Regions from separate parts of the Streptomyces sp. NPDC001663 genome, predicted to be linked through region 2. Evidence: riboswitches for the same ligand, from Rfam matches in the RefSeq annotation. Region 2 holds a riboswitch; each other region holds the start of a gene.

Region 1 (5,570 bases), on a different contig from region 2:
TGGTCAGTTCCTGGACGCCCTGCAGCTCCATGAAGGAGAAGGGGTTTTCGGAGCCGTACACCGGAGCGAAGCCGAGGCGGGTGAGGCGCTGGTCGGCGACGCACTCGAGGTACTGGCGCATCGAGTCGGTGTTCATGCCGGGCAGTCCGTCACCGCACAGGTCGCGGGCGAACTGCAGCTCGGCCTCGACGGCTTCGTGCAGCATGTCCGTCACCTGCTGCTGGAGCTGGTCGTCGAAGAGCTCCGGCTCCTCCTTGCGGACGGTGTCGACCACGTCGAAGGCGAAGGACATGTGCATCGTCTCGTCCCGGAACACCCAGTTGGTGCCGGTGGCCAGGCCGTGCAGCAGACCCCGGCTGCGGAACCAGTAGACGTATGCGAAGGCGCCGTAGAAGAACAGGCCCTCGATGCATGCCGCGAAGCAGATCAGGTTCAGCAGGAAGCGGCGGCGGTCGGCCTTGGACTCCAGGCGGTCGAGCTTCTCCACCGAGTCCATCCACTTGAAGCAGAACCCGGCCTTCTCGCGGATGGAGGGGATGTTCTCCACCGCCGCGAAGGCCGCCGCGCGGTCCTCCGGGTCGGGGAGGTAGGTGTCCAGGAGCGTCAGGTAGAACTGGACGTGGACTGCCTCCTCGAACAGCTGGCGGCTCAAGTACAGCCGTGCCTCGGGGGAGTTGATGTGCTTGTACAGCGTCAGGACCAGGTTGTTCGCGACGATCGAGTCGCCCGTCGCGAAGAAGGCCACCAGGCGGCCGATCAGGTGCTGCTCGGCGGGCGTCAGCTTCGCGAGGTCGGCCACGTCCGAGTGGAGGTCGACCTCCTCCACGGTCCAGGTGTTCTTGATGGCGTCCCGGTAGCGCTCGTAGAAGTCCGGGTAGCGCATGGGGCGGAGGGTCAGCTCGAAGCCCGGGTCGAGAAGGTTCTTTTCGGTGGAGCTCATTACTGGCAGGCCTCGCAGGACTCGGGGTTTTCAAGGGAGCAGGCGACCGCGTCGGGGTCGGCGGCCTGCTGCACGGGGAGGGTGGCTCGGGCCGCGCGTGCGATGCGCGTCGCCGGGCGGGAACGCAGGTAGTACGTCGTCTTCAGACCCTGCTTCCAGGCGTACGCGTACATCGAGGAGAGCTTGCCGATGGTCGGCGTCTCCAGGAACAGGTTGAGGGACTGGGACTGGTCCAGGTACGGAGTGCGGGCCGCCGCCATGTCGATCAGACCGCGCTGCGGGATCTCCCACGCCGTGCGGTACAGCGCCCGTACGTCGGCCGGGATCCAGGTGAAGTCCTGCACCGAGCCGTTGGCTTCGCGCAGCGCCTCGCGGGTGCGGGCGTCCCAGACGCCGAGGTCCTTCAGTTCCTTCACCAAGTACGAGTTGACCTGCAGGAATTCACCGGACAGCGTCTCGCGCTTGAAGAGGTTGGACACCTGCGGCTCGATGCACTCGTACACGCCCGCGATCGACGCGATGGTGGCGGTGGGGGCGATCGCGAGGAGGAGCGAGTTGCGCATGCCGACCGCGGCGACACGTTCCCGCAGTGCCGCCCAGCGCTCCGGCCAGGTCGGCTCCACACCGTAGTGGTCGGGGTGCAGGACGCCCCGTGCCGTACGCGTCTTCTCCCAGGCCGGCAGCGGGCCGTTGCGCTCGGCGAGGTCGGCGGAGGCCTCGTACGCGGCGAGCATGATGCGCTCGGCGATACGGGTGGACAGCGCCTTGGCCTCCGGGGAGTCGAAGGGCAGGCGGAGTTTGAAGAAGACGTCCTGCAGGCCCATCGCGCCCAGGCCGACCGGGCGCCAGCGTGCGTTCGACCGGCCCGCCTGCTCGGTCGGGTAGAAGTTGATGTCGACCACGCGGTCCAAGAAGGTGACGGCCGTGCGGACCGTCTCGTCCAGCCGCTCCCAGTCGATGTCCTGACCGGCCACGAACGCCCCCAGGTTCACCGAGCCCAGGTTGCAGACCGCCGTCTCGCCGTCGTCCGTGACCTCCAGGATCTCCGTGCAGAGGTTGGAGGAGTGGACGACATGACCCGGCTCGGCCGTCTGGTTGGCGGTGCGGTTGGCCGCGTCCTTGAAGGTCAGCCAGCCGTTGCCGGTCTGCGCGAGGGTGCGCATCATGCGGCCGTAGAGGTCGCGGGCGGGGATGGTCTTGCGCGCGAGACCCCCGGCCTCGGCCTTCCGGTAGGCCGCGTCGAACTCCTCGCCCCACAGGTCCACCAACTCCGGTACGTCGGCGGGGGAGAAGAGGGACCACAGCTCGTCGGCGTTCACCCGGCGCATGAACTCGTCCGGGATCCAGTGCGCGAGGTTCAGGTTGTGCGTACGGCGGGCGTCCTCACCCGTGTTGTCACGCAGCTCCAGGAACTCCTCGATGTCGGAGTGCCAGGTCTCCAGGTAGACCGCGGCGGCACCCTTGCGCCGGCCGCCCTGGTTCACGGCGGCCACCGAGGCGTCGAGGGTCTTCAGGAACGGGACGATGCCGTTGGAGTGCCCGTTGGTGCCGCGGATCAGCGAACCGCGGCTGCGGATACGGGAGTAGGCGATGCCGATGCCGCCGGCGTGCTTCGAGAGACGGGCGACCTGGTGGTAGCGGTCGTAGATGGAGTCCAGCTCGTCCAGCGGGGAGTCGAGGAGGTAGCAGGACGACATCTGGGGGTGCCGGGTGCCCGAGTTGAAGAGGGTGGGGGAGGAGGGGAGGTAGTCGAGGCGGCTCATCAGGCCGTAGAGCGCGGCGACTTCGTCCACCGACCGGCTGGTGTCGTCCTCGGCGAGGCCGCTCGCGACCCGGAGCATGAAGTGCTGGGGCGTCTCGATGACCTTGCGGGTGATCGGGTGCCGCAGGAGGTAACGGCTGTGGAGGGTGCGCAGGCCGAAGTAGCCGAAGCGGTCGTCGGCCTGGGGGTCGACGAGGGCGTCGAGGCGGTCGGCGTGCACGCGGACGAACTCCGCCGTGCGGTCGGCGATGAGGCCCTCGCGGTGGCCGACGGCGACGGACTCCGTGAACGACGTGACGCCCTGGGAGGCGGCCTCGGCGGCGATGCCGATGGTGAGGAGCCGGGCGGCCAGCCTGCTGTACGCGGGGTCCTCGGAGATGAGGCCGGCGGCCGCTTCCGTGGCCAGTTCGCGCAACTCCGCCTCGTCCGCGCGTGCGGACCGACCGCGCAGTGCGGCCGCGGCGACCCGGCCGGGGTCGGCGTCGGGGAGGTCGGCGGTCAGCTCGGTCAGGGTCCGCAACAGGGCGGTTCCTGGACCGTCTTCGGCCACAGGGGCGGTCGTGGTCGCTGAAGCCGGTTCGGCTGGCGCGATGGTCACGTGGGGCTCTCCCTCGCTCGGCAGTGGGCCTGAGGGAGGGCAGGGGGCAGCACACGAGCGCGCACGGCGTCGCGTCCACCGGCCCACTCCACGAGGCCCGGACGTCGGAGCACCCGGGCCACGGTGGCCGGGCGCACTGTCGGCAGGTCCTCGGACTGACGCTCGTACGTGTGCGAACACGCATGAGTACACCGTTGCGGGACAGTTCCGGATTCGCACCGGATTCCCCTGCGGCGACAGCGAGCATGAGCATACATCTTGTGCCGGGTGGGGGGAGCACCCCCATATGTTGTGTCGCGGCTGACTTCGGAGCGTGTCAGAGCGTCAACTCATAGGTGATCAGCGTGAAGTCGACGCCCGCGATCGGCTTCCAGTCGCGCCCGGGGGCGCGGACGAAACCGGCGCGTTCGTAGATGCGGTGGGCGGTGTGCATGATCGGCTGGGTGGACAGCACGATTCCGGTGCAGCCCTCGGTGGCCCTGGCCCGGTCGACGCAGGCGCGGACGAGGGCCTCTCCGGCGCCCCTGCCCCGGGCTGCCCGGTCGACGGCGAGCATTCGTATCTCGGCCTCTCCGGGGCGCGCGAGGTCCGCCATGGGGCCGCCGGACGGGACGTAGGTGACGCCGCCGAGGAGTTGGCCGCCCTGTGTGGCCACCAGTACGTCGGCTTCGGCCGCCCGCTCGGCGACGTCCTTCAGCTTGTCGAGGTACCAGTCGCTCTCGCCGAAGGTGAGGAGGCCGTCCTGGAGGTAGGCCTGGGCGGTGATCTCGCCGAGGGCCTCGTACTCGCCGGGTGCCACCGGCCGGATCACGATGTCCATGGGCTCGAGTGTGCCGGACGGGTACGACGGCGGGCTCGGGGTTTTCCGCCGAGGGCCGCCGGGTTGCAGGCCGTCCGGGGAGTGCTTCCATGGAGGTAGGCGTCGGCGCCCGCGGATCCCTCCGTTTCGAGAGCCCTTCTCGGAAGGAGACGCACGATGACGAGGGTCGTCCGTCACCCGCCCGGCAGGGAGCGGCCGCGGAACGCGCCGATGGCGACACTGGCTCCGAGGCGAGCGGGCAGCTGGGCCGGACGCGGTTTCGCGGGCCACTGGCACACCCTGACGATCCGTCTGGAGGCCCGCCGCGGCACCGCCCGCCCCAAGAAGTGGCGCCGAGGGATCTCCTACACCAACGTCACCCGGGCCATCTGGCTGGTGGCCCTGCTCGCGGTGCTCGCCTGGTGCGCGGAGGGCCTGTACATCCTGATCACGAGCGATACGACCAGCTTCGAGAAGTGGCGGAAGGACAATCAGGGCTTCGAGACCGCCATGCGCTTCGTCGGCCCGGTGCTCACCGCCTCGATCGCCGCAGCGCTCTTCCTGTTCTGGTGGTACCGCTGGACCAAGCGGCGCTATCTCACCAAGGCACAGGTCGACCCCAGCCGGCTGGTGCCCACCGCCGGACCGGACACCGCCGAGATCGTGGGCCGGGAGGAGATCGCCCAGGTTCTCGCCGAGCGGCTGCGGGAGCGCGACACCCGGCGGCCCTATCTGCTGGTCGGCGGTGTCGGCGTGGGCAAGACCGCCGTCCTGGTGCGGCTCACCGAACTGCTCGCCCGGCAGAACGCCGTGCCCGTGCCGATCCGGCTGCGGGACGCGACCGACGGGACCGACCTGAACTTCGAACGCATGGCCAGGAAGCGTTTCGCCGACGAGGCCCCCCGCGGCATCCTCGCCCGCACCAAGACCGAGCGGGTCTGGCAGCAGCTGCTCGCCGACGACAAGCCGGTCGTCATCGCCGACGGACTGGAAGAGGCTCTCCTCGGCGACGGCCACCAGCAGAACCGGGACAACATCATCCGGCGGGCCATCGAGCGCGCCCACCAGGAGAAACTGCCCCTCGTCATCGCCTCCCGGCCGCACAGCCCGCTGGAGAGCACCTCCGCCGCGATCGTGGAGCTGGAACCGCTCAGCGAGGAGGAGGCCCTGCGCTTCGTCGGGGCGGACGTCCCCGAGACGGACGAGCGGCGCGTGGACTGGATCGTGGAGACGGCGGAGGTGACCGAGTCGCCCGTCTATCTGCAGATCGCCCGCGAACTGCACCGCCACGGCGCCCTGGAGCACGACCGGCCCGACAACGATCCGCAGCACATGAACACCCGCAGCAGGGACCGCGGCACGCTGCGGCTCTGGCTGCTTCAGACGTGGGACGAGGCGCTGTGCGAGGGTCGGCTGCGCGAGGAGGTGGCGCTGGCCCCGCAGGAGCGCCGCGACACCCTCGAGGTAGTCT
Region 2 (5,570 bases):
CTTGCCGACGTCCTTGCCCTCGACCACGACGAATTCCGTGTGGACGTCCGGGATCTTCGCTGCCAGCGCGAAGCCCGAACTGACCAGTCGGTCCTTCACCTGGGCCACGATGGGCCCGACATCGATGGCGACCTGATTGTCCTTCAGCGAGATCGCAGAGTCGGCCGACCCGGTCAGCGCCTTGTCCACGGCGGTGTGGGCCCGGCGGTTGGCATTGGTCCAGGCCGTCTCGAAGGCGCTGCTGGAGACCACCCGCAACACGGTGCTGTGCACCAGCTCCTTGAGACCGCTCTCGATGGGACCGCTCAGGTTGCCGATGAGGCTCGCGGCCTTGGGCGGAACCCCCTTCTCCGACGCCGCGTCACTCAGCTGTGCGACCAGTGCATCCACGTCGATCTGTTTCAGTACGACGTTGGTGACCCGGGTGGTCACTGCCTGCTGGATGTCGGGGTTGGACGCCAGCGGTGCCACGGTTGCGACGTAGCGGTCGGTGTCGCGGATGATGCTGTTCGCCCAGACCGCGACCACGGCGAGCAGCGCCAGCACCGACGCCAGGATGATCAGCAGGACCGAGCCCAGGGCCCGGAGCCGGTGCTTCGGCTCGTGCCTGGCACTCTCCAGTTCACTCACCCGGCGGCGCAACTCGTCCAGTTCGTGGGCCTTCTGTGGCGAGAGCTCCTGGTCCTCGGCAGGAGTCTCACGGGGGCGCTCCGGCTCTGGTGGGGGCGCGTCGGTACCTGTCATGTCTTCGAGGAGATCCCGGCGAGGGCCGCCTGGCGAGCCGATAGGGGCCGGCGGGGTGACGGCCGTACCGGGTGCGACGGCCGATGTCCGGTGACGCAACGGCATCAAGGGGCCCACGAGCACCAGAGGTGACGTTGTGAGCGAGACCGATCGACTATGAGGTGTCGGCTGCGGGCTCAGCTGGTGTCGTGTAGACGATGGGGCCCATGGCGGAGTCCCCGTCTGTGCGGGAAGCCTGCGCGCGCTTCGGCCACGCTGCCGTGACCACCGGTCTGCGTCATCTGATGCGCGACCAGGTGCTCATGGGCCTCGGCCTGATCCTCGTCCTGGCGGTCGGATCGGCTCCCAGGCGCCGGTAATCCGGCTCCGGACTCCTCCCTTCTCCAGGTGATGGAGGGGGCGGGCCCGGCGTCAGCGGGCGCCCGGGCCGCCGCTGCCGAACGACCCGCTGCTGCCCTAGCTCCAGCGCCGCCGCGGCTTGGACGGACCGGTCCGGGTCGGTGAGTTGCCGTGCCCGGGCAGTTCGTGCGGGGTCAGTCGGCGATCGCTGCGCGGCACCTCGTCGGGTTCACGGTTCTCCAGCACCTCGCGGACCGGGCCCTCGTCCGGCAGTCGCGGCTGCTCCTCCGGGCTCGGCGGGCCCGGCTCGCGGCGCCGGATGCGGGCGCCCAGCCAGAACGCGCCGATCAGCAGTGCCACGACCACCAGGCCCGCCACGGCCAGGCCGATCCCCAGTGCGCCGCGGCCTGCGGCGATGTCCATCCATGCGGTACTCATGGGCCCGCGGGTACCCGGGGCGTCCGCCATGAACCTGCCCACCCCGGCCCCACCGCCGTAACCATGGCGAACACCGGGTTTGGCGCGATCGGCAGCGGCTACCCGCAGAGTGTGACATCGACGACCCAGCAGGAGCTCTTCCAGTTCCTGGAGGACCGCTTCGCCTGCGCGCTGGCATGCACCGAGTGCGCACGCGCGTGTGCGCTGCGCGCCGGCCTCGTGGATCCGGACGGCACGGAGGAGCAGGAACTCGTACGACGCAAGGGCATCATGTGCGCGGAGGTGTGCGACGCGACGTGCCGGGTGCTGTCCGAGCAGAACCGCCTGGACGAGGCCGGTATGCGTATCCAGGTGGAGTGGTGCCGCACGGTGTGCCTGGAGTGCGCGCACGTCTTCGACCGGCAGCCGGGTGCCGAGGACGGCGCGAAGGCCTGCCGGGAGTGCGCCCAGGCGTGCACGGACTTCCTCGACACGCTGAACTGACGCCCACTGACGTTCCTGGAGACGGTGCATCGACGCCCACGGTGGGGCGCGGATCCGCCCGGCGCCGCAGTGAACCGGCGCTCACTCCGCGGTGCCGAGCGGCCGGCCGAGCCGTACGTTCCACCGCCCCGCCCTGCCGCTGAGCTCCACGGCGGCCAGCGGCGGGACGTCGGCGCGCCAGAACGACGACTCCGGCGCGCCGAGCGCCCGTACCACCGCGGCCCGTACGACCTCGGGCTCGACCACGGCCACGCTCGCACCCGCCGACTGCCCGGCCGTCTCCAGCCAGCCCGCCACCCGGTCGCACAGCGCCCGCACCGACTCACCGCCGTGCGGCGCCGAACCGGGATCCGACAGCCACCGGGCCAGTCCCTCGGGATCCCGCTCACCGACCTCCGCCAGCGTCGCCCCGCGCCAGCGCCCCGCGTCCAGCCCCGCCAACTCCGGTGCGTCCAGGGCGTCCAGCCCGAGCGCACCGGCCGTCTCACGGCAGCGCACGGTGGGGGAGGACCAGGCCCGCTCGACCGCGGGGACCGTACCGGCGGCGGCCTGCGCCTGCCGCAGTCCGGCCGCGTCCAGGGAGCAGCCGTCGTCGAAGCGGGCCTGTCTCAGCGCCGCGGTGATCGCGGGTGAGATCAAGATCACTCGGCTCGTCATGCGCCCACTCCCGCGCTCAACACCCTTGTCCAGCCCCTCGATTCGGCGGCGAAAGCGGTTCCCAGGGCGCTCGCCGCACTTCCGTGCGCTCTTGGCCGCGCCTCCGCTTCGCGGTACCGTCTCGTCGATATTGACGACGGCACAGCGGAAGCCGGTGGGAATCCGGCACGGTCGCGCCACTGTAATGCCCTGCACGCACCCTGGGTGCGCGCCGGGCGAGTCAGACCCGCCCGTCGTCCTGTGCACCACCGAGACGGGACGCGAGTTCCCCAGGAGGGCCTGCCATGGCGCAGTCTGTCGCTCAGCCGACCACCACCCCCACCGCCGTACCGGCGAAGCTGCCGATCGGTGCGATCGTCCCCTGGGCGGTCTTCTTCGGCATCCTGATGCTGGTCCTGCTCTACTTCGTCGGCGCCGAGCAGGGCGCCACCTCCGTGATGAGTGGAGAGAACGTCCACGAGTGGGTGCACGACGCCCGCCACCTGCTCGGTTTCCCCTGCCACTGACGGCCGGGGAGAACGCACAGCCCATGAACTCGGCAACCGTCCGCAACCTCCTGGTGCGTGGCATGCTCGCGGGACTCGCCGCGGGCCTGCTCGCCCTCGTCGTCGCCTACTTCCTCGGTGAACCGCGCGTCGACGCGGCCATCGCCTACGAGGAGGCGCACTCCCACGAGCACGGCGTCGAAGCCGTCAGCCGCACGATGCAGTCCACCGCGGGTCTGTCCACCGGTGTCCTCGTCTACGGCATCGCGTTCGGCGGCATCGCCGCGCTCGCGTACTGCTTCGCGCTGGGCCGGATCGGCCGCTTCGGGCCGCGCGCGAGCGCGCTGCTCCTGGCGGCCGCCGGCCTGATCGCCGTGTACGTCGTGCCGTTCCTGAAGTACCCGGCCAACCCGCCGTCCGTCGGCGACCCCGACACCATCGGCAAGCGCACCACGCTGTACTTCCTGATGATGGCGCTCAGCGTGCTGCTCGCCGTCGCCACCGTGATCCTGGGCAAACGCCTCGCGCCGCGCCTGGGCAACTGGAACGCCACGCTCGTCGCAGGAGCCTTCTTCCTTCTCGTCGTCGGGCTGGCGTACGCGTTCCTGCCCGCGATCAACGAGGTCCCGAAGGACTTCTCGGCCACCCTGCTGTGGCAGTTCCGCCTGGCGGCCCTGGCCGTCCAGGCGACTCTGTGGACCTCCTTCGGGCTGGTCTTCGGATTGCTGGCGGAGCGTCTGCTGGCCCCGAAAGGGGCCGAGTCGTCGGTAACCCGGGCCGAGGCCCGGGCAACTCCTGTCGCGCACTGAGCACTTCAGCCGCGCACTGAACAGTTCAACGAAAGGGGTCCCCGGACGACGGCCGGGGGCCCTTTTCCGTATGCCGCGCCAATCCCCGATGCACCGGGCCATTCCCAATTTCTGAAACACGTTCTACGGTGTGCGCCGTCAGGACCGGTCCCGGGAGCCTGGAGGCGCCGTGCACCTCGAATACACGCCCGAGCAGCAGCGGCTGCGCACCGAACTGCGCGCGTACTTCGCCGAGTTGGTGCCCGACAACTCCTATGCCCGGCACGGCGACCCGGCGGCCCAGAAGCGCTTCTACCGCGAGACCATCCGGCGCCTGGGCACGGACGGCTGGCTCGGCGTGGGCTGGCCCGAGGAGTACGGCGGGCGTGGGCTCACGGCGATGGAACAGTTCATCTTCTTCGACGAGGCCGCCCAGGCCGGCGTCCCGCTGCCGCTGATGGCGCTCAACACGGTCGGGCCGACGATCATGCAGTTCGGCACCGACGAGCAGAAGGCCTACTTCCTGCCGAAGGTCCTCTCCGGCGAGATCGACTTCGCGATCGGCTACAGCGAACCCGACGCGGGCACCGACCTCGCATCCCTCAAGACGCGCGCGGTGCGCGACGGCGACGAGTACGTCGTCAACGGCCAGAAGATCTGGACGACCAACGGCGACACCGCGGACTGGGTGTGGCTGGCGACCCGCACCGACCCGGACGCCCCGCCGCACAAGGGCATCACCATGCTGCTCGTCCCGACCACCGACCCCGGCTACTCCTGCACTCTCATCAACACCCTCGCCTCCCACGACACCACGGCCAGCTACTACGAGAACATCCGCGTCCCCGTCTCCCGCCGGGTCGGCGCCGAGAACCAGGGCTGGCGGCTGATCACCAACCAGCTCAACCACGAGCGCGTCACCCTCGCCGCCCACGGCACGATGGCCATCCGCGCCCTGCAGGACGTGCAGCGCTGGGCCACCGAGACCAAGCTCGCCGACGGCCGCCGCGTGCTCGACCTGCCCTGGGTGCGTCGCCGCCTCGCCCAGACCCACACCAAACTCGACGCGATGAAACTCCTCAACTGGCAGATGGTGAACGCCGCCCAGAACGGCACCCTCACCCCTCAGGACGCCTCCGCGGTCAAGGTCTACGGCTCCGAGGCCCGACGGGATGCCTACGCCTGGCTCATGGAGATCGTCGCCGCGGCGGGAGCCCTCAAGGAGGGCTCGACGGGCGCGGTCCTCCACGGCGAACTGGAACGCGGCTACCGCTCGGCGGTCATCTTCACCTTCGGCGGCGGCAACAACGAGATCCAGCGGGAGATCATCTCGTGGATCGGTCTGGGGATGCCGAGGGTACGGCGATAGCCTGCAGAGGTGACGGACATCCAGGCAGGAGACCCCGGGCTGTTCGGACCGTCCTCGGTGACCTGGCAGATGCACGGCGACCCCATGATGTGGGTCGCCGGCGTCCGCGCGCTCTACCTCCAGGCGCTGCACCCCCGGGCGGTGCGCGGCGTGATGCAGAACTCCGACTTCCGGCGTGACGCCTGGGGCCGGCTGATGCGCACCGCCAACTTCGTCGGCACCACGACGTACGGCACCAGCGAGGCCGCCGAGCGGGCCGGCGCCCGC
Region 3 (5,570 bases), on a different contig from region 2:
GCGGGCTGGCGTACGCGCCGTACGCCGATCTGCTGTGGATGGAGACCGGCACCCCGGACCTGGCCCAGGCCCGCGAGTTCGCCGAGGCGATCCGCGCGCGGTATCCCGACCGGATGCTGGCCTACAACTGCTCGCCCTCCTTCAACTGGAAGGCCGCGCTGGACGACGACCGGATCGCCAAGTTCCAGCGGGAGTTGGGGGCAATGGGCTACAAGTTCCAGTTCATCACCCTGGCCGGCTTCCACTCCCTCAACCACGGCATGTTCGACCTGGCCCGCGGCTATGCCGAGCACGGCATGACCGCCTATGTCGACCTCCAGGAGCGGGAGTTCGCCGCGCAGCAGCACGGCTTCACCGCCGTGCGTCACCAACGCGAGGTCGGCACCGGCTACTTCGACCTGGTCTCCACCGCCGTCAACCCGGCCTCCTCGACGACCGCGCTGACCGGTTCCACGGAGGAAGAGCAGTTCCACTAGGCCGCCCCCACCCGAGGAGAACCTGATGTCCACCAGCGCACTGACCCATCGCGCCCGGGTCCTCGCGGCACCGGGCGAACGCCATGACGAGATCCTCACGCCCGCCGCCCTCGACTTCGTCGGCCGGCTGGCCGCCGCCTTCGGCGAGCGTCGTCCAGGACTGCTGAAGGAGCGCCGCCGGCAGGCGATACGCCTCGCGGCGGGCTCCCCGCTCGACTTCCCCATGGTCACCTCCGCCGTCCGCGCCGACCCCGAGTGGTGCGTGGCGCCGCCCCCGCCCGGCCTGGCGGACCGCCGGGTGGAGATCACCGGCCCGCCGAACCGCCGTATCGCCGTCAACGCGCTCAACTCCGGTGCGCGGGTGTGGATGGCGGACTTCGCGGACGCCACCTCCCCCACCTGGGGGAACATCATCGGCGGCCAACTCTGCCTGCTCGACGCCGTCGAGCGCCGGATCGACTTCACCACTCCGGAGGGCAGGGAGTACCGGCTCGGCGCACCCGACCGCCTGGCCACGATCGTGGTCCGTCCGCGCGGCTGGCATCTGACGGAGGAGCACCTGGAGTTCGACGGCGGGCCCGTGCCCGCCGCGCTGGTGGACTTCGGGCTGTACTTCTTCCACTGCGCCCAGCGGCAGATCGACGCCGGGGCAGGGCCGTACTTCTACCTGCCGAAGCTGGAGAACCGCTACGAAGCCCGGCTGTGGAACGACGTGTTCGTCCTCGCCCAGGAGCTGCTCGGCATCCCGCGCGGCACCGTGCGGGCCACCGTCCTCATCGAGACGATCACCGCCGCCTTCGAGATGGAGGAGATCCTCCATGAGCTGCGCGAGCACAGCGCCGGGCTCAACGCGGGCCGCTGGGACTACCTGTTCAGCCTCGTCAAGACCTTCGGGCATCGCAGCGACTTCCTGCTGCCGGACCGGTCGAAGGTGACGATGACCGCCCCGTTCCTGCGCGCCTACACCGAGCTGCTGGTGCGCACCTGCCATCGGCGCGGCGCCCACGCCATCGGGGGCATGGCAGCAAACCTGCCCGGACGGGATCCCGCCGCTCTCGCCGAGGTGCGGCTGGACAAGGAGCGCGAGGCCGAGGCCGGATTCGACGGCTCCTGGGTCTCGCACCCCGGCCTCGTCCCGGTCTGCCGCGAGGTCTTCGACGGCGTCCTGGGCCACCGCCCGCACCAGATCGCGCGCAACCGGGACGACGTGGAGGTGTCCGCCGCCGACCTGCTGTCCGTGGGCCGGATCGCCGGCCCGCCCACACCGGAAGGGGTGCGCACGGCTGTCGCCGTCGCGCTGCGCTACCTCGACGCCTGGCTGCACGGGCGGGGAGCCGTCGAACTGGACGGGCTGATGGAGGACACGGCAACCGCGGAGCTGGCCCGCGTGCAGATCTGGCAGTGGCTGCGGCACCGTGTCGTGGACCGCGAGACGGTGCTACGGCTGCTCGACGACGAGCTGACGGCCCTGGGCGCCGAGCATCCCTGGGCGAAGCTCGACGAAATACGGGCGATCTTCGAACGGACGGCCCTGCAACCGGAGTTGCCGCTCTTCTTCACCGCGGACGCCTACACCCGCCACCTCGTCCGGCACCCGGAGGCTCGGTCATGAGCCGGGACATCCGGCGCGTCGGCGTGGTCGGCGGCGGACAGATGGGTGCCGGTATCGCCGAGGTGTGCGCCCGGGCCGGGCTGGACACCGTCGTGTGCGAGGCGGACGCCCTGGCCGCGCAGGCCGCACACGATCGCGTGGCCGCCTCGCTTGACCGCTCCGTGCGGCACGGCAAGCTCGACCCGGCGGAAGCACGGGTGGCCCTCACCCGAATCGCCTTCACCGGCAGCCTCGAAGACCTCGCCGACCGTCAACTCGTGGTCGAGGCCGTCACCGAGAACCCCGACGCGAAGACGGAGATCTTCTCCGCCCTCGACAAGATCATCGAGGATCCGGAGGCGATCCTGGCCACCAACACCTCCGCCATCCCCGTGATGCGCCTGGCCATGGCCACGTCCCGCACCGATCGCGTCCTCGGGCTGCACTTCTTCAACCCCGTACCGGTCATGCCCCTCGTCGAGGTCGTCACCTCGCTGCACACCCGTCCCGAAGTGGCCGCGACGGCCGAGGAGTTCGTGACGGCAATCCTCGGCAGGACGGCGATCCGCTCCCGTGACCGCGCCGGCTTCGTCGTCAACGCCCTGCTCGTGCCGTACCTGCTGTCCGCGATCCGCATGGCCGAGTCCGGCTTCGCCACCGCCGCCGACATCGACGCCGGCATGGAGCGGGGCTGCGCCCACCCGATGGGGCCGCTGCGGCTGGCCGACCTGATCGGCCTGGACACCGTCGCCGCCATCGCCGAGTCGCTGTACGAGGAGTTCAGGGAACCGCTGTACGCCCCGCCGCCGCTGCTCCAACGCATGGTCCAGGCGGGCCTGTTGGGTCGGAAGTCCGGCCGCGGCTTCCACACGTATGTATAAGCTGGCTGTGCAGCTGGTTCGCCCTGCCCACCAGGCAGGCGCGTCGCAAGAGGGAACCCGGTGGGAATCCGGGACTGCCCCGCAGCGGTGAGCGGGAACGACCGCCGTCATACGCACTGGATCCGGACGTCCGGGCCCGGGAAGCGACGGCCAGTAGGTGCCTCGTACGACACGAGGCGTGCCCGTGAGTCCGAAGACCTGCCACTGCCCGCGTACGACCCACTCGTGCGCGGAGATTCCGGTGACCTCGAGGGCGGTCGGCGAGCACAACGGGCAGGCACGCGCCGCGTGTCGTCGCCCGTTGGCCGTTCCTTCGCGTCCTCACCCCGTCGCCGGGGTCGTTCGACGAACAGAGCTCGCGAAGGAGAGTCTCGTGACAGCGAAGTCCGCAGCCGCGGCAGCACGGGCCACCGTGTACGGCTACCCCCGCCAGGGCCCGAACCGGGAACTGAAGAAGGCGATCGAGGGCTACTGGAAGGGCCGCGTCACCGCCGACGCCCTCCACCGCACGGCCGCCGAACTGCGCCGCGCGAACTGGCGGGAGCTGGCCGACGCAGGCGTCCACGAGGTGCCGACCGGTGACTTCTCGTACTACGACCACGTCCTGGACACCACCGTCATGCTCGGCGCCGTCCCGGCACGCCACCGTGCCGCGGTCGAGGCCGACGCGCTCGACGGCTACTTCGCCATGGCCCGCGGCACGCAGGACGTGGCGCCGCTGGAGATGACGAAGTGGTTCGACACCAACTACCACTATCTGGTGCCCGAGTTGGGCCCGGACACGGTGTTCACGGCCGACTCGGCCAAGCAGGTCGGCGAGTTGACGGAGGCGCTGGCCCTCGGGCTGACGCCCAGGCCGGTGCTGGTCGGCCCGGTCACGTATCTGCTGCTCGCCAAGCCCGCGCCGGGCGTGGCCGCGGACTTCGAACCGCTGACGCTGCTGGACCGGCTGCTGCCCGTCTACGCCGACGTCCTCGCCGATCTGCGGGCCGCCGGCGCCGAGTGGGTGCAGCTGGACGAGCCGGCCCTCGTCCAGGACCGCACCCCGGCCGAACTGAATGCCGCCGCCCGCGCCTACCGCGACCTGGGCGCCCGCACCGACCGTCCGAAGCTGCTCATCGCCTCCTACTTCGACCGGCTGGGTGAGGCCCTGCCCGTCCTGGCCAAGGCGCCGGTCGACGGGCTCGCGCTGGACTTCACCGGACCGGCCGTGGCCAACCTGGACGATCTCGCCGCGATCGGCGGCCTGTCCGGCAAGCGGCTGGTCGCGGGCATCGTGGACGGCCGCAACGTGTGGATCAACGACCTGGGCCGGTCCCTGTCCACGCTGGCCACGCTCCTTGGACTCGCCGACCGGGTCGACGTGGCCGCCTCCTGCTCCCTGCTGCACGTGCCGCTCGACGCCGGCGCCGAGCGCGACATCGAACCGCAGATCGCCCGCTGGCTCGCCTTCGCCCGGCAGAAGACGGCCGAGATCGTCACGCTGGCCCGCGGCCTGGCCCACGGCACCGACACCATCGCCGCCCAACTGGCCGCGAACCGCGCCGACCTGGCCTCCCGCGCCGGGTCGCCGATCACCCGCGCCCCCGCCGTTCGGGCCCGCAGCGCCGCCGTCACGGACGCCGACGCGCGCCGCTCCCGGCCGTACGCCGAACGGGCCGTCGCCCAGCGCGCCCACCTGCGTCTGCCCGTCCTGCCGACCACGACCATCGGCTCGTTCCCGCAGACGGCCGAACTGCGCACAGCCCGCGCCGACTTGACGGCCGGACGGATCGACACCGCCGGATACGAGGAGCGCATCAGGGCGGAGATCGGCGAGGTGATCGCCTTCCAGGAGAAGATCGGCCTGGACGTCCTCGTGCACGGCGAGCCCGAACGCAACGACATGGTGCAGTACTTCGCCGAGCAGCTCACCGGCTACCTGGCCACGCAGCACGGCTGGGTGCAGTCCTACGGCACCCGTTACGTCCGTCCGCCGATCCTCGCCGGCGACATCTCCCGGCCCGAGCCGATGACGGTGCGCTGGACGACGTACGCCCAGTCCCTCACCGCGCGCCCGGTCAAGGGCATGCTCACCGGTCCGGTCACGATGCTGGCCTGGTCCTTCGTCCGCGACGACCAGCCCCTCGCGGAGACCGCCCGGCAGGTCGCCCTCGCCCTGCGCGACGAGGTCAACGACCTCGAGACGGCGGGCACTTCGGTCATCCAGGTGGACGAGCCCGCACTGCGCGAGACGCTGCCGCTGCGGGCCGCCGACCGCCCGGCCTACCTGGCGTGGGCCACGGAGGCCTTCCGGCTCACCACGAGTGCAGTGCGTCCGGACACACAGATCCACACGCACATGTGCTACGCCGAGTTCGGCGACGTCGTCCAGGCGATCGACGACCTCGACGCGGACGTCATCAGCCTGGAGGCGGCCCGCTCCCACATGCAGGTCGCCCGCGAACTGGCCGCCCACGGCTACCCGCGCGAGGCGGGACCCGGCGTGTACGACATCCACTCGCCCCGGGTGCCGAGCGTGGCCGAGGCAGCCGCCCTGCTGCGCAAGGGACTTGAGGCGATCCCCGCCGAACGGCTGTGGGTCAACCCCGACTGCGGCCTGAAGACCCGTGGTTGGCCTGA
Region 4 (5,570 bases), on a different contig from region 2:
GCACCGTCAACCCGCCGCGGGGCCGGGGCACTTTAGGGCGGAAGACCGGCCTCCGAAAGACCACATATAGGAACATATCCCTTTCTTCTCGTGCTTGGCCTGAGATCGCCCAGCATTCAACGATCTTCCAGTAATCTCCCGTTGATTTGTCGTGCACGTCGCCATTCCGGGGGGAAATATGGCCCGTGATCGCAAACCGTCCCGCCGCCGCAACCGCGTCCTCGCGGTCTCCGTGGCGGCGCTCGTCGCCGGGGGGACCGCGCTCGCCGAGCTGCCGGCCTCGGCCGCGAGCCTGCCGAAGGGACATGACGTCTCCTCGCACCAGAAGAACGTCAACTGGTCGAGCGCGAAGGCGAAGGGCGCCAAGTTCGTCTACGTCAAGGCGACCGAGTCCACCAACTACCGCAATCCGTACTTCGGCCAGCAGTACAACGGCGCCCGCAACGCCGGCATCATCCGCGGCGCGTACCACTTCGCGCTGCCGAACAAGTCCTCGGGCCGGACCCAGGCGGCCTACTTCGTGCGCAACGGCGGCGCGTGGAGTGCGGACGGCTGGACTCTGCCGCCCGCGCTCGACATCGAATACAACCCGTACGACGCCAAGCACAGGTGCTACGGCCTGAGCAAGGCCGGCATGGTCAACTGGATCAAGTCGTTCAGCAACGAGGTGAAGCGGCTCACCGGCCGCCGCCCGGTGATCTACACGACCACCCACTGGTGGAACACGTGCACCGGCAGCAGCCGCGCCTTCGCCTCCAACCACGCACTGTGGCTCGCCCGCCACAACTCGGCGGACGCGGGATCGCTGCCGGCCGGCTGGTCGTTCTGGAGCTTCTGGCAGTACGACAACAGCGGCAGCCTGCCGGGTGATCAAAATCTCTTCAACGGGTCCCAGGCCCAGCTGAAGAAGTTCGCCCGGGGCTACTAGCCAAGGGGCAACGAGGGACCCGGGGGGCCGCCGAACCGGGCGGAGCGGCGACCCCCCGTTCCAGACACTCCACAGCCGCCCTCAGTTCATCTTCCGTTCACTCAGGTTTCCTACGGTCAACCGACCGATGACTACGAACGATTGCCTGGGTAAATGGAAAACTTCTCGCTGATCCTCGCGATTGTGGTGATCACCGCACTCGCGTTTGATTTCACGAACGGTTTCCACGACACCGCCAACGCGATGGCCACCACCATCTCGACCGGTGCACTCAAGCCCAAGGTCGCGGTGGCCATGTCCGCCGCGCTGAACCTTGTGGGCGCCTTCCTCTCCGTGGAGGTCGCCAACACGATCTCCAAGGGTCTCGTCGACGAGAACGGCATACGTCCCGAGGTCATATTCGCGGCCCTGGTCGGCGCGATCCTCTGGAACCTGCTGACCTGGCTCGTCGGACTCCCGTCCAGCTCCTCGCACGCCCTGATGGGCGGTCTGATCGGTGCCACCATCGCCTCGGCCGGCATGGGCGCGGTCCACGGCGACGTGCTCGTCACCAAGGTGCTCATCCCGGCGCTCGCCGCCCCGATCGTGGCGGGCCTCGCCGCGATGCTGGCGACCCGGCTGTCGTACACCCTGGGCAAGAAGGCCGACGGCAAGGCCGCCGAGAAGGGCTACCGCGCCGGCCAGATCGCCTCGGCCGGCCTGGTCTCCCTCGCGCACGGCACGAACGACGCGCAGAAGACGATGGGCATCATCACCCTCGCCCTGGTCGCCGGCGGCGTCGTCGCCCCCGACTCCGACCCGCCCACCTGGGTCATCCTCTCCGCCGGTCTCGCCATCGCGCTCGGCACCTGGCTCGGCGGCTGGCGCATCATCCGCACCATGGGCAAGGGCCTGACCGACCTCCAGCCGCAGCAGGGCTTCGCCGCCCAGACCAGCGCGGCCACGGTCATCCTGGCCTCCTCCCACCTCGGCTTCTCCCTCTCCACCACCCACTCGGTCTCCGGTTCGGTGATGGGCGCGGGCCTCGGCCGCAAGGGCGGCGTGGTCCGCTGGTCCACGGCGACCCGGATGCTGGTCGCCTGGGTCCTGACGCTGCCGGCCGCCGCCCTGGTCGGTGCGCTCGCCGAGTCCGTGACCGACCTCGGCGACTGGGGCACCGGCGTGGTCGCCGTCTTCCTGATCGGCTCCAGCGCGGCCATCTGGAAGATCTCCCGCCGTGAGGTCGTCGACGCCTCGAACGTCAACGAGACCGAGGAGCCGGCCGGCGTGGTGACCACGGCGATCGCCGCCGTGACCCAGCCGCCCACGGGCGTGACCGAGGACCTGACGGCCACGATCCCCGCCCCGGCCGCTCCGGCCACCGCCCCCGACCCGGCCGCCCCGCCCGCGGCGACGGTCTGAGCCCGCCCACCCGGTACGAAGGAAGAGAAGCAGCATGAAGATCGACTGGGCAGCCCTGGGCTCCGTCTTCGGCGTCAGCCTCGCGGTCACCGTGGGCCTCGTCGCCCTGTTCACCCTGGGCGTCATGGGCCTGTCCCGCCGCGAACGGGCCGTGGCACAGGGCGACTCGGCGACCCTCGCGGTCACCGGCGCGTACGTGTGCTTCGCGGGGTGCGCGGCGGCGGTGGCGTACGGAATCAACCTGATCATGGCCAAGGGCTGAGCCTGCGGCCGTAGTTGCTCCACGTGTGGTGCCGGGACGGTGATCCGTCCCGGCACCACGCGTTTCCGTGACCACTGCGACCCTCGCATGTGGGCCTCAGCACACTCTCCCGTCGCAGGTCAACGGCAAGTTGACTGCCGTTCGGGGGCATGGTGGACTGCCGAGGCCAGCTACGGCGGCAAGAGAGGAAGCCGGTGCAAGTCCGGCGCGGTCCCGCCACTGTCACCGGGGTAGGAAGTCCCGGGAGCCAGGAACTCTCACCGCCGGTCTCGTCGAACCAGGGCGCGGACACCCTGAGTGAGGACATATCGCCATGCGCGGCTGCCTGTTGAGGTTCAACGCCCGAGCTCTGACCGACCCCACGGCCGGCTGAGCCGATGCGTGCCGATCGCGTCTTCGCGTACGGCGCCGCCGCCGGCCTTCTCGGTGACCACCTCCTCGGCGATCCGCGCCGCGGGCATCCGGTCGCCGCGTTCGGGCGGGCCGCGGGTGCCCTGGAGCGGGTGTTGTGGCGGGACCACCGGGGGTGGGGGGCGCTGCACACGGCCGTGTGCGTGGGGGGTGCCGTCTCTGCCGGCGCCCTGGCCGCTTCTCTCGTACGGCCTTCCCGTACCGCCTCCGTAGCGCTGACCGCCGCCGCCACCTGGGCCGTGGTCGGGGGGACTTCGCTCGCACGGGAGGCCCGGAGCATCGGGCGTGCCCTGGAGGCGGGGGACGTCGAGGCCGCCCGCGCCCGGCTGCCGCATCTGTGCGGGCGGGATCCGCAGGCGCTGGACGCCGACGGGATCGCCAGGGCGGTTGTGGAGTCCGTTGCCGAGAACACGTCGGACGCGGTGGTGGGGGCGCTGGTGTGGGGGGCCGTCGGTGGAGTGCCGGGGCTGCTCGGTTTCCGGGCCGTCAACACCCTCGACGCGATGGTCGGTCACAAGTCGGCCCGGTACCGGCGGTTCGGGTGGGCGTCCGCGCGGCTCGACGACGTTGCCGGCTGGCCCGGCGCCCGGTTGACCGCCGTACTGGCGACGGTCTCCGGTGACGATCCCCGCGGGGCGGCACGCGCCTGGCGTACGGACGCGGGGAAGCATCCGAGCCCCAACGCCGGGCCCGTGGAGGCCTCGTTCGCGGGAGCTCTGGGGGTACGGCTCGGCGGGACCCTGTCGTACGGGGGGCGGGTCGAGCACCGGCCCGTTCTCAACGCGCAGGGGCACACCGTCGCCGTACCGGACATCGAACGGGCCGTACGCCTCTCGAGGCGCGTCGGTCTGCTCGCGCTCGGCGTCGGTGTCGCCGCCCGTCTCGTGAAGGGACGCAGGTCATGACCGGCGGTGGTCTTCTCGTTGCCGGTACCACCTCCGATGCCGGCAAGAGTGTCGTCACCGCCGGGATCTGTCGTTGGCTGGTGCGGCAGGGGGTCAAGGTCGCGCCCTTCAAGGCGCAGAACATGTCCCTCAACTCATTCGTGACGCGCGAGGGTGCGGAGATCGGGCGGGCACAGGCCATGCAGGCGCAGGCCTGTCGGATCGAGCCCTCCGCGCTCATGAATCCGGTGCTGCTCAAGCCCGGTGGTGAGCAGAGCAGTCAGGTCGTGCTGATGGGGAAGCCCGTCGGTGAGCTGAGTGCCCGGGGGTATCACGGGGGGCGGCAGCAGAAACTGCTCGGGACCGTTCTCGACTGTCTCGCCGAATTGCGGGGCACGTATGACGCGGTGATCTGTGAGGGGGCCGGTTCTCCCGCCGAGATCAATCTGCGGCGGACGGACATCGTCAACATGGGGATCGCGCGGAATGCGCGGCTGCCCGTGCTCGTGGTCGGGGACATCGACCGTGGTGGTGTTTTCGCGTCCTTCTTCGGGACCGTCGCACTGCTCTCGCCCGAGGACCAGGAGCTTGTCGCCGGGTTCCTCGTCAACAAGTTCCGCGGGGACGTCAGCCTCCTGGACCCCGGGCTCGACATGCTGCACGGGCTCACCGGGCGGTACACCTACGGCGTTCTGCCCTTCCGGCACGGCCTCGGCATCGACGAGGAGGACGGGCTGCGGGTCTCCCTTCGCGGGACGGTGCGGGAGTCGAACGTCGCCCCGCCGGTCGGGGAGGACGTGCTGCGGGTCGCGGTCTGCGCGATTCCGCTGATGTCCAACTTCACCGACGTGGACGCCCTGGCCGCCGAACCGGGTGTGGTGGTGCGGTTCGTGGACCGGCCCGAGGAGCTGGCCGACGCCGACCTCGTCGTCGTTCCGGGGACCCGGGGGACCGTCCGCGCGCTGGAGTGGCTGCGGGAGCGCGGTCTTGCGGAGGCCCTCGTGCGCAGGGCCGCCGAGCAGCGGCCCGTGCTCGGCATCTGCGGCGGCTTCCAGGTGCTCGGCGAGCGCATCGAGGACGAGGTGGAGAGCCGCAAGGGGTCCGTCGACGGGCTCGGCGTCCTCCCCGTCCACGTGCGGTTCGCCCGCGAGAAGACCCTCACCCGGCCGGTGGGCGAGGCCCTCGGCGAGCTGGTCGAGGGGTACGAGATCCATCACGGGGTCGCCGACATCCACGGGGGCGAACCCTTCCTCGACGGGTGCCGCGTCGGACAGACCTGGGGCACCCACTGGCACGGTTCGCTGGAGTCGGACGGCTTCCGGCGGGCCTTTTTGCGCGAGGTGGCCGCCGCCGCGGGCCGCCGCTTCGTGCCGGCCCACGACACCTCGTTCGCCGCGCTGCGCGAGGAGCAGCTCGACCGGCTCGGCGACCTGATCGAACAGCACGCGGACACGGACGCGCTGTGGCGGCTCATCGAGTCCGGCGCGCCGCAAGGACTGCCTTTCATCCCACCGGGAGCACCCGCATGAGCACAGTGTTGTTGTTGTCGACCGCCGACACGGATCTGTTGGCGGCCCGGGCCGCTTCCGATGCCGACTACCGGATCGGCAACCCCACCCGGGTGGATGTCGAGCGGGAACTCCCCGGTCTCCTCGCCGGCGCCGGCATCGCCGTCGTACGGCTG

What was found. Region 2 has a riboswitch for cobalamin ahead of ACFY1L_RS28250 (CbtB-domain containing protein). Riboswitches for the same ligand answer to the same signal wherever they lie in the genome.
Region 1: another riboswitch for cobalamin. It lies ahead of ACFY1L_RS39375 (ribonucleoside-diphosphate reductase subunit alpha); the one in region 2 lies ahead of ACFY1L_RS28250 (CbtB-domain containing protein).
Region 3: another riboswitch for cobalamin. It lies ahead of metE (5-methyltetrahydropteroyltriglutamate--homocysteine S-methyltransferase); the one in region 2 lies ahead of ACFY1L_RS28250 (CbtB-domain containing protein).
Region 4: another riboswitch for cobalamin. It lies ahead of ACFY1L_RS43855 (cobalamin biosynthesis protein); the one in region 2 lies ahead of ACFY1L_RS28250 (CbtB-domain containing protein).

The regions. Positions count from the first base shown of each region.
Region 1 covers NZ_JBIAUR010000015.1:70,405-75,974, forward strand. Annotated here, with positions in the region: gene ACFY1L_RS39370 (ribonucleotide-diphosphate reductase subunit beta) at 1-940, opposite strand, end outside; gene ACFY1L_RS39375 (ribonucleoside-diphosphate reductase subunit alpha) at 940-3,300, opposite strand; cobalamin riboswitch at 3,424-3,560, opposite strand; gene ACFY1L_RS39380 (GNAT family N-acetyltransferase) at 3,617-4,120, opposite strand; gene ACFY1L_RS39385 (NACHT domain-containing protein) at 4,277-5,570, shown strand, end outside.
Region 2 covers NZ_JBIAUR010000009.1:116,122-121,691, reverse strand. Annotated here, with positions in the region: gene ACFY1L_RS28275 (hypothetical protein) at 1-744, opposite strand, end outside; gene ACFY1L_RS28270 (hypothetical protein) at 951-1,103, shown strand; gene ACFY1L_RS28265 (DUF6479 family protein) at 1,201-1,521, opposite strand; gene ACFY1L_RS28260 (ferredoxin) at 1,585-2,004, shown strand; gene ACFY1L_RS28255 (histidine phosphatase family protein) at 2,086-2,661, opposite strand; cobalamin riboswitch at 2,762-2,910, shown strand; gene ACFY1L_RS28250 (CbtB-domain containing protein) at 2,946-3,167, shown strand; gene ACFY1L_RS28245 (CbtA family protein) at 3,191-3,955, shown strand; gene ACFY1L_RS28240 (acyl-CoA dehydrogenase family protein) at 4,125-5,303, shown strand; gene ACFY1L_RS28235 (oxygenase MpaB family protein) at 5,373-5,570, shown strand, end outside.
Region 3 covers NZ_JBIAUR010000027.1:67,503-73,072, reverse strand. Annotated here, with positions in the region: gene aceA (isocitrate lyase) at 1-476, shown strand, start outside; gene aceB (malate synthase A) at 502-2,088, shown strand; gene ACFY1L_RS51600 (3-hydroxybutyryl-CoA dehydrogenase) at 2,085-2,948, shown strand; cobalamin riboswitch at 2,946-3,169, shown strand; gene metE (5-methyltetrahydropteroyltriglutamate--homocysteine S-methyltransferase) at 3,322-5,570, shown strand, end outside.
Region 4 covers NZ_JBIAUR010000018.1:189,311-194,880, reverse strand. Annotated here, with positions in the region: gene ACFY1L_RS43870 (lysozyme) at 179-928, shown strand; gene ACFY1L_RS43865 (anion permease) at 1,082-2,329, shown strand; gene ACFY1L_RS43860 (hypothetical protein) at 2,364-2,591, shown strand; cobalamin riboswitch at 2,727-2,869, shown strand; gene ACFY1L_RS43855 (cobalamin biosynthesis protein) at 2,969-3,907, shown strand; gene ACFY1L_RS43850 (cobyric acid synthase) at 3,904-5,415, shown strand; gene cobN (cobaltochelatase subunit CobN) at 5,412-5,570, shown strand, end outside.